Regions from separate parts of the Halomonas sp. AOP43-A1-21 genome, predicted to be linked through region 2. Evidence: predicted binding sites of a transcription regulator. Region 2 holds the regulator's gene; each other region holds the start of a gene.
What was found. The regulator LexA, encoded in region 2, represses DNA repair genes until DNA is damaged. The targets are predictions, from matches to a motif close to TACTGTNTANNTANACAGTA.
Positions count from the first base shown of each region.

Region 1: ACT3R7_RS11320 (PA0069 family radical SAM protein) is a predicted target of LexA. The motif match lies at 1,241-1,260, and genes of this name have one in related genera.
Region 3: ACT3R7_RS16575 (LexA family protein) is a predicted target of LexA. The motif match lies at 1,237-1,256, and genes of this name have one in related genera.
Region 4: recN (DNA repair protein RecN) is a predicted target of LexA. The motif match lies at 916-935, and genes of this name have one in related genera.

Region 1 covers NZ_JBQSWC010000018.1:8,108-10,311, forward strand. The annotation lists gene ACT3R7_RS11315 (alkaline phosphatase) at 1-1,022, opposite strand, end outside; gene ACT3R7_RS11320 (PA0069 family radical SAM protein) at 1,281-2,204, shown strand, end outside.
Region 2 covers NZ_JBQSWC010000015.1:51,141-53,344, reverse strand. The annotation lists gene ACT3R7_RS10160 (TetR/AcrR family transcriptional regulator) at 1-344, opposite strand, end outside; gene lexA (transcriptional repressor LexA) at 662-1,336, shown strand; gene purU (formyltetrahydrofolate deformylase) at 1,486-2,204, opposite strand, start outside.
Region 3 covers NZ_JBQSWC010000033.1:41,993-44,196, forward strand. The annotation lists gene ccmB (heme exporter protein CcmB) at 1-459, opposite strand, end outside; gene ccmA (cytochrome c biogenesis heme-transporting ATPase CcmA) at 463-1,083, opposite strand; gene ACT3R7_RS16575 (LexA family protein) at 1,352-1,789, shown strand; gene ACT3R7_RS16580 (IMPACT family protein) at 1,790-2,204, shown strand, end outside.
Region 4 covers NZ_JBQSWC010000028.1:56,657-58,860, reverse strand. The annotation lists gene recN (DNA repair protein RecN) at 1-868, opposite strand, end outside; gene grpE (nucleotide exchange factor GrpE) at 1,098-1,727, shown strand; gene dnaK (molecular chaperone DnaK) at 1,857-2,204, shown strand, end outside.

The DNA.
Region 1 (2,204 bases), on a different contig from region 2:
GCCCAATCGACGGCGCCGCCTTCAACCATCAGGAAGAAGCCGTTTTCGTTGCCGGTTTCGCTGGCGTTGAGCACGTTCAGGGCAGCCCCGGTCAGGGTAGCCAAGCTCGGAGAGGTATCCAGGAAGTTGCCACCGCTCACACCAGGACGGTTGTATTGAAGGGTCTGAATGTTCTGCACCAGGCCCAGCAGCTTGTCCTTGGGCAGGTCGATTTCACCGGCGGCCAGCGCTTCAAAGTCTTCCTTACTTTCGATAAAGGCGTAATCCGTTTCGCCGTCCATCAAACGCTGGTAGTACTCTTCACCACCGATAAAGCGAAAATTGCTCTCCCCGGGGTTATCGACACGCTCGCCTGCCGCATCGTAATAAGGGTGGCCGGTACCGATGGCCACAGTGGCAAGGCCGGAATCAACGATTTCACGGCCAATCGCGCTGTAGTCGTTGCGACTTACGTTATGGGCCAGGAAACCGGCCGGAGTGGCGTGTGAAATCTGCACGGAAGAGACAACGCCTAGAGCACGGCCGCTTTCCACCGTGTATTCGCCGATATGCTTGAGCGACTCATCGTCGTTGGACCAGTTGATGGCATTGTTGAAAGTCTTTTGGCCGGACGCCAGTGCAGTCGCCGCCGCGGCGCTATCGGTGTAATCGGCGCGGGCATAGTCGTAACCGGCAAAGTAGCCTTTGTAGTTACCCAGGCTGCCCTCGTAAACGGTGTCTACCGCTTCGTCGTTCCAAAGCTCGGCTGGCTCAAACGTGACCGTACCCTCATCGCTCTTGGTGGGCGTATTGGAGGTATTCAGCGGATGAGTGGCCATGAAAAGCTGCACATCAAACTCATCGTAAACTTCATGACCCAGCGCACCATGACGGAAGTAACTTGCCGCGCGGAACGTCTCAATACCGGTACCGTCGGTGATCATCAATATAACGTTCTTAGCCGTATCTTCCTGCGCTAATGCTGGCGTAACCATGATTGATGCCAGTGCTAACGTGAGTGCATTCCACTTAAAATTTTTCATTTTCATCCCTTGGCTAAATTTAGCTAACTCGTTATTCGGCTAAGCCTAACGTTTGAAAATGTCATTTCTATGAATCTGAATTAATAAAATTAATTTTTGCTAATAAACGATTGGCTGCTTTCTACTCACTCATTAACGGGCCATTCAATAACGCCCCGTCTTAGCCATAAATTCGCCAATAAATCGCCCAAGGCTTGCACGTTCAGCCACACCGCATATACTGTATATATAAACATATATACAGATAGAGGCAGGCGTATGGCGTCTCTCGGTAAACCATCAGCGCAAACTACCGTGCATAAAGGGCGTGGGGCTACTTATGATCCGCACAACCGCTTTGCGCCAACCCACAGCGTGGCGGAGGATGATGGCTGGTGGCGAGAGGAAGCCTCCACCACGTTGGTCACGGAAGTACGCGAAGAAACCAGTAAAAGCGCGCTCTCCTGGAATAAATCGCCCGACCTTCCTTTTGACCGCTCGTTGAATCCTTACCGAGGCTGTGAGCACGGCTGCGTTTACTGCTACGCCCGGCCCTCCCATGCTTACTGGGATTTATCGCCGGGCCTTGATTTTGAAACCAAGCTGATTGCTCGCAACGGCTTGGTGGAGCGCTTAAGTGAGGAATTTTGCAAACCGGGCTATGTCTGCCGGCCTATCAACCTCTCGGGCAATACCGATTGCTACCAACCGCTGGAAGCCAAGCGCCAGTTAACGCGCCAGCTGCTTGAGCTTTTATTGGCATGCCGCCATCCGGTCATTATCGTGACCAAAAGCACTCTGGTGCTAAGGGATATTGACCTACTGGCTGAAATGGCGGAACACTGTCTGGTGCGTGTGTTTGTTAGCCTGACCAGCCTGGATGCCAATATGAAGCGCACACTTGAACCCCGTGCGGCCTCTCCTCAGGCACGCTTAAAAGTCATCCGCGAGCTTAATACCGCAGGCATTCCTGTGGGCACTTTGGTTAGCCCGGTTATTCCAGGGCTTACCGACCACGAAATAGAGCGCATTCTGGAAGCCGCCAGCCGCGCAGGCGCACGAACAGCCACCTGGATGTTGCTACGTTTGCCTCATGAGGTAGCGCCGCTTTTTGAAGCATGGCTTGAAGCTCACTACCCTGAGCGAGCGGCGAAAGTAATGAGCCTGATGCGCCAATGCCGGGGCGGGAAGGCCTATGATGCC
Region 2 (2,204 bases):
CCGAGCAAGCGCATAAACACTTTTAGACTATTGCGCTCAGCGGGCACTGCCAGCACCGTTGTTGCCATGGTTTCGAGCAGTTCCTCCAACGGGATATGGCTATCGGTATAGCGAGCTTCTAGCTCGTCGAGCGCAGTATGAAAGCGCAGAGTGAAGGGATCCAGATAGCGTGAGAAGACCGCCTGAATCAAGGCTTTTTTAGAGCCAAAGTGATAGTTGACGGCCGCTAAATTGACCCGGGCTTTGCTAGTGATGTTGCGCAGCGACGTTTCAGCAAAACCACGCTCTGCAAACAGCACCTCAGCGGTATCAAGAATACGCGACACCGTATCAGATTGTGCCATTTCGGCCTCCAGAAAAACGAGTGTTTAAAACATGCCGAAATAGTATGCCATAACCCTAACGGGCTCAATCCTAGATACGAGAAGCTCCTGTAATCGATGAGAAAACTCATTAAAGTTAATTCAAACACCTCATCGCTGAATTGGGGTCGGCTGACGTTTGAGCCTAGCCGTTAGCCAAATGACGCCAGGTCCTTGTCTAACCTCTATTAAGCACTATTTTTATCCGTGTACTGGACAGAGGAACATACTGTATACTTAAACACATATTGTTCAAGCAGGCAGATACCGACTGTCTTTTATCGTTTATGGAGTTTGGTATGTCTCGACCACTCACAGCACGTCAACAGCATGTTTTTGATTTTATCGTAAAAACCATGGGTGAATTCGGATATCCACCCACTCGCGCAGAAATTGCCAAAGCGCTAGGGTTTAAATCGCCCAATGCTGCTGAAGAGCATTTGCGCGCGCTTGAGCGCAAGGGTGTGATCCGCATTATTCGCAATACATCACGCGGGATTCGTCTGCCTAACCAGGATGTTCAGGAAGTGAGCGATTCGCCTGCTCCTGTGGCGGCCAATAGTGATCTTCCCCCGGCCGGCTTGCCCGTTATTGGCGAAGTTGCCGCGGGCAGCCCCATCTTGGCGGCTGAACACATTGACCGCTACTGCCCGCTGCCAGCAGAGTACTTCACGCCCAAGGCCGACTACCTGCTGCGTGTGCGCGGCCTGTCGATGAAGGATGTTGGCATTCTTGAAGGCGACTTGCTGGCAGTGCATCGCACTGACCGCGTACGTGACGGGCAGATCGTTGTCGCGCGCCTGGAAGATGAAGTTACCGTGAAGCGCTTTAAGCGTCAGGGCCATCAGGTAACGTTAATGGCCGAAAACGCTGATTTTGCCCCTATCGAAATCGACTTGCGCACTCAGTCACTGGATATTGAAGGCGTCGGGGTGGGCGTTATCCGGGGCGGCAACGGTCAAGCACTCGGCTAATGTACCGCTTGTGGTGAGTTGGCGGCAGAGCATCGTGTTAAGAATATAATTTCTTAAGAACAGAGAATACAGCGTCTTGATAGCTTTCAAGCGGGTGGCCATTTCCATGGCCACCCGCTTTTTTTTGGCTTAAACGCAACTACGGGCGTTTAGCTGAATACCACCGTCTTATTACCGTGAATCAATACGCGGTCTTCCAGGTGCCAGCGCAAGCCACGTGCCAGCACGGCTTTTTCCACATCGCGGCCAAAACGAACCAGATCAGTGGGTGTATGGCAATGGCTCACGCGATGGATATCCTGCTCGATAATCGGCCCCGCATCCAGCTCCTCGGTCACATAGTGACAGGTCGCACCAATCAGTTTTACACCGCGCTCATAGGCCTGATGATAAGGCTTGGCACCCGCAAAAGAGGGCAGGAAGCTGTGGTGAATATTGATCACCTGACCGGCATACCGCTCGCATAGTGACGGCGGCAGAATCTGCATATAACGTGCCAGCACGATGCAATCCGCGCGCGCATGATCGATATGCTCTTTCACTTGGGCAAACGACGCTTCTTTATTGTTCGGATCAACCGGCACATGGTGATAAGGAATACCGTACCACTCGGCGATTGAACGCATGTCTTCGTGATTGGAAATCACACCGGCGATATCGCAATCCAGCTCACCCGCCTGCCAGCGATACAGCAGATCCACCAGGCAATGGGACTCACGCGAGACCATCAGTACCACCCGACGGCGCTTTTGAGTATCGACCAGCGACCATTGCATAGAAAACTCTTGAGCGATCGGTTCAAAGGCACTGCGCAACGTTTCAGCGGACATCCCTAGTGAATCAGCCAATATTTCGTAACGCATAAAAA
Region 3 (2,204 bases), on a different contig from region 2:
AAGAACCGCGTAACTTCCGGCCGGTAGTGCCAGCATGATGCCGAGCAGCGGTGCCATCAGCGCAAGCGGTAGCCCGGTGAATAGCCAATGCGCGGCCACTTTGGCCAAGCTCAATATGGCCAGTGGTTGAGGCGCTAACAGCAGTTGCTCCAGGCTGCCATCGTCATAATCGGTGCGAAACAGGCTATCCAGAGACAGCAGCGCGGCTAAAAGCGCGGCCACCCATAAAAGCCCAGGGGCAATAAGCGCCAACATGTCGGGGTCGGGTGAAATACCGATAGGAAACAGCGTCACCACCAGTGCAAAAAATACCAGCGGATTGAGTAGCTCGCCGCGCCGCCGCAGCATCAGCGTTAAATCGCGCTCAAGCGTAGCTTTAAAGGCGATCCAAAGGCTGCCTTGAGCAGGCGCTTCGACAATCACGACGGCTGGCGCAGCGTTGGTGCGTTGCAACGACATCTTCTACCCCAACTGAACGCATCTGACGGTGGACGTTACCGCAAGCGCATGGTGCGTGGTCAATAAAACGCAGCCCCCCGCCTGAACGTGGGCCGCCAGCTGGGCTTCCAACGCCGTCACACCCTGGCGGTCAATGGCCGTAAATGGTTCATCCAGCACCCAGAGCGCACGCCGAGTAAGCGTTAAGCGAGCCAGGGCGACACGGCGTTGCTGACCCGCCGACAGCTGCCCAGCAACGACATCTTCAAAGCCGTTGAGACCCACCTTGGCTAACGCTTCCAAGCGCTGCTCTTCACTGCCTTTATCGCCATTGAGCGCTTGATACCAAGCTAAGTTTTCCAATGGCGAAAGCCCGGCCTTAACGCCGGGGGAATGACCTAGATAAAGCAGATTGGCAAGAAACTGCTCACGGGCTTTACGCAGTGGTGTGCTGTTCCAGTAAAGCTCGCCTTCATACTCGCCTAGTTGACCCGCCAAAATTTTAAGCAGCGTGGTTTTGCCACTGCCGTTGGGGCCTTCAATTCGCAGGATTTCTCCACTGCGAATCTTTAGATCGAGCCCTTCAAATAACCAGCGCCCATCGCGCTCGCAGGCTAATTGTCGTGCTTCCAGGCACAGGCTCAAACGTCTCTCCCAGCGCATTAATAATGGCCAAAACTCTACACGCAAAGCCGCTTTATCGCCAGCCAGGTACCGATTGCTTCAGCAATTAATCAAGCACGCTAACAATGTGAGCAAACCACACGGTTCATGATGAATTGACAAAAACAGCACTACCACTGTATGCAAAAACAGCTGTATACTGAAACCACTGTATGAAAACACATATTAATAAAGTCTGATTTACTACGACTCATGCCTAGGGAAAGGGCGCTGCATTGGAGAACCCAATATGAATATATCGATGTCAGCACCAACACCTGCTTGCCGTTCAGTATTAGGCGCGGGGCTTGGCGCTTCAAAAAGCACGTCCTCTGCACGTGCCGTGTCCGCTTCAGGCCGTATGAAAAGGCACAATACTTACGCGCTTAAAATACGCGGCAACCGACTGCGCGATTGCAACTTATTCGATGGGGATGTCATTATTATTCGGCGTTTTCAACGCGATGCCCATGAAGAAACCGCCGTTGCGCAGATCAACCAGCAGCAAGTCGCTTTAAAGCAGCTCTCTATCAGCCGCTTTGGAGTACATTTATGGCCTGCTGACGCCCAGGCGCCGGATCTCTTTTTGCACAATCGCGATATTCAAGTGTTAGGAATGGTAATGGGGGTGGCTCAGGATAACGCCCACCACCTGGCTACCGATTCTTATGGTCCCATGGAGCATTGATTGCGTTACCGAGTCCCGGATTTACCTGCCGCGCAGTGGCACACCGCTGAAATCGACGTCGAAAAGAGCCAGTTTCTGGCGTGGCTATGCCATGCGCCCGACGTTGGCGCTTTCGGTGCGCTGCTTGAGGCCGCCAGAGCCGCCCATCCCAATGCCAGCCACCACTGCACTGCCTATATAGCCGGGCCTCCCGGCGAGCAAACGTTGATTGGATTTTCGGATGATGGTGAGCCGGGCGGCACGGCGGGCAGGCCGATGTATCAGGTACTTCAGGGCAGCCAGCTGGGTGAAATTGGCTGCGTGGTAATTCGCTACTTTGGGGGCACCAAACTCGGCACCGGCGGCTTGGCTCGCGCCTATGCTCAAGCGGTCAGCCATGCGCTGGAAAGCCTGCCAACCCGTGAAGTGATCGAGC
Region 4 (2,204 bases), on a different contig from region 2:
TGGTGCTGGCAAAGCGGTGCAGCTCGCTGGCGGCTTCTTCCACTTGAATACGCGCATCGCCCAGCATGGCAAGCGTATTGGCCAGCATGCCTTTATCGCTACCCGGTAGGGCGCTCAAGTGGGCATAGGCCTGATTGAGAAGTGACAGCGCGCCGCCGTCGTCGCTTGCGCAGCAGTCGGCAGCAAGCTGCGTTTCACGCAGGGTTTCTTCGGCGTGGGCAAGCGTTTGCTGCTCTTCTTCCAGCGTCTGCAGTTCGCTTTCGCCGAGGCTTAACTGGTCCAGCTCTTCTAACTGGTAGCGCAACAGTTGGCGCTTGGCCTCTACCTCGCTACCTTCTTCACTGAGTTTTTTAAGCCGCCGCCGGGCGGTGCGCCATTCGCGGTAGGTCTCTGATAGCTTGCTGCGCGCTTCATGCAAACCAGCGTAGTCGTCCAGCAGGGCCAGGTGCACTTCTTCGCGCATCAACGCCTGATGAGCGTGCTGACCATGTATCTGAATCAACTGCTCGCCGAGGGATTTTAGGTCGGTGATCGTTGCAGGCTGGCCGTTAATCCATGCTTTTGAGCGCCCGCTTGCCGTCACCACACGGCGCAGCAGACACTCGTCTGTGGGCAGTTCGCGAGCGGCCAGCCATTCGACAGCCGCGGGCAGGCGCTGAATATCAAAGCGCGCAGAAAGATCGGTGCGCTCACGCCCGTGGCGCACACTGCCCGCATCAGCGCGTTCGCCAAGGCACAGGCCAAGGGCCCCTAGCAGGATGGATTTGCCGGCACCTGTTTCCCCAGTGATGGCGGTCATGCCGTGGGTCAGGTCAAGCTCAAGGCGGTCGACAATGGCGTAATCTTGAATCGCTAGCTGAGTAAGCATGAGGCCCCCTGAGGCGGTGCGACGCAGAAGCTGGATACTTATCCAATGGTTGTTGTTTTATACAGTAGTCGATAACTCACTTCAATGCCCCCTCTTGAGATGGCTTTTATGGCCCCCATATAGCGTGCAGACGTATTTAAAACTTTTTATAAGCGCTTTAGTGAAAGCTTTTCTATCGGCATCGCAGGGCCCTGTAGTAAGGCCCCGCCGCATTTTTTAGGAGCATGGCATGGCAAAAGAACCGCAAACTCCGTTAGATGACGAGCTGGCCCGCCAAGAGCAAGAGGCCGAAATGACGGATCAAAACGTTGAAGAACGCCTGATCGACGGCGAACTTGAGGGGCTGATCAATGATGAAGCGCCGCTTGAAGGTAGCCTGAGCAACCCCGAAGCCGAAGTGCTGGCCGCTCAGGTGGAAGAGCTTGAACAGAGCCTTTCTGAAGCCAAGGATCAGGCGCTACGCGCGGCTGCCGAAGCGCAGAATGTTCGCCGTCGTGCCGAGCAGGAAGCGGATAAAGCGCGCAAATTCGCCCTGGAAAAGTTCGTCAAGGACCTGCTGCCCGTGGTGGATAGTCTGGAAAAGGCTCTTGAGTCCATGCAGGACGGCGCCTCTGATGTACACCGCGAAGGTGTTTCCATGACGCTGAAAATGCAGCTCGACGTGCTTAACCGCTTTGGCGTTGAAAGCATTGAGCCTCAGGGCGAGCCCTTCGACCCCCAGGTGCACGAGGCTATGGCCATGGTACCCAATCCCGAGCTTGAGCCGAACACCGTAATGGATGTGATGCAGAAAGGTTATCTGCTCAACGGCCGTTTGGTTCGCCCGGCGATGGTGGTGGTCAGCCAGAAGGCAAATTAAGCCTTGAGTGGCTAAAAGCGCAAAAAAAGCCCTTGAAAAGTTACTGGCGGCCCCCAGATAAAGGCCAACCCTGCGGGAATTCCCGCAAACGTTTTAAGTATTGAGACAACTGAATTCGAGGTTTTTGCTATGGGACGCATTATTGGTATTGACCTAGGTACTACCAACTCTTGTGTGGCAGTACTTGATGGTGACAGTGCTAAAGTTATCGAAAATGCTGAAGGCGGCCGCACCACGCCTTCCATTATCGCTTACACCGATGATGGCGAAACCCTGGTAGGCCAGGCCGCTAAGCGTCAGGCGGTTACCAACCCAGAGAATACGCTTTACGCCATCAAACGTCTGATCGGCCGTCGCTTCAAAGACGACGTCGTTCAAAAAGATATCAAGATGGTGCCTTACAAGATCGCTGAAGCCGACAACGGTGATGCGTGGGTAGAAGTCAAAGGCAAAAAAATGGCACCGCCGCAGGTAAGC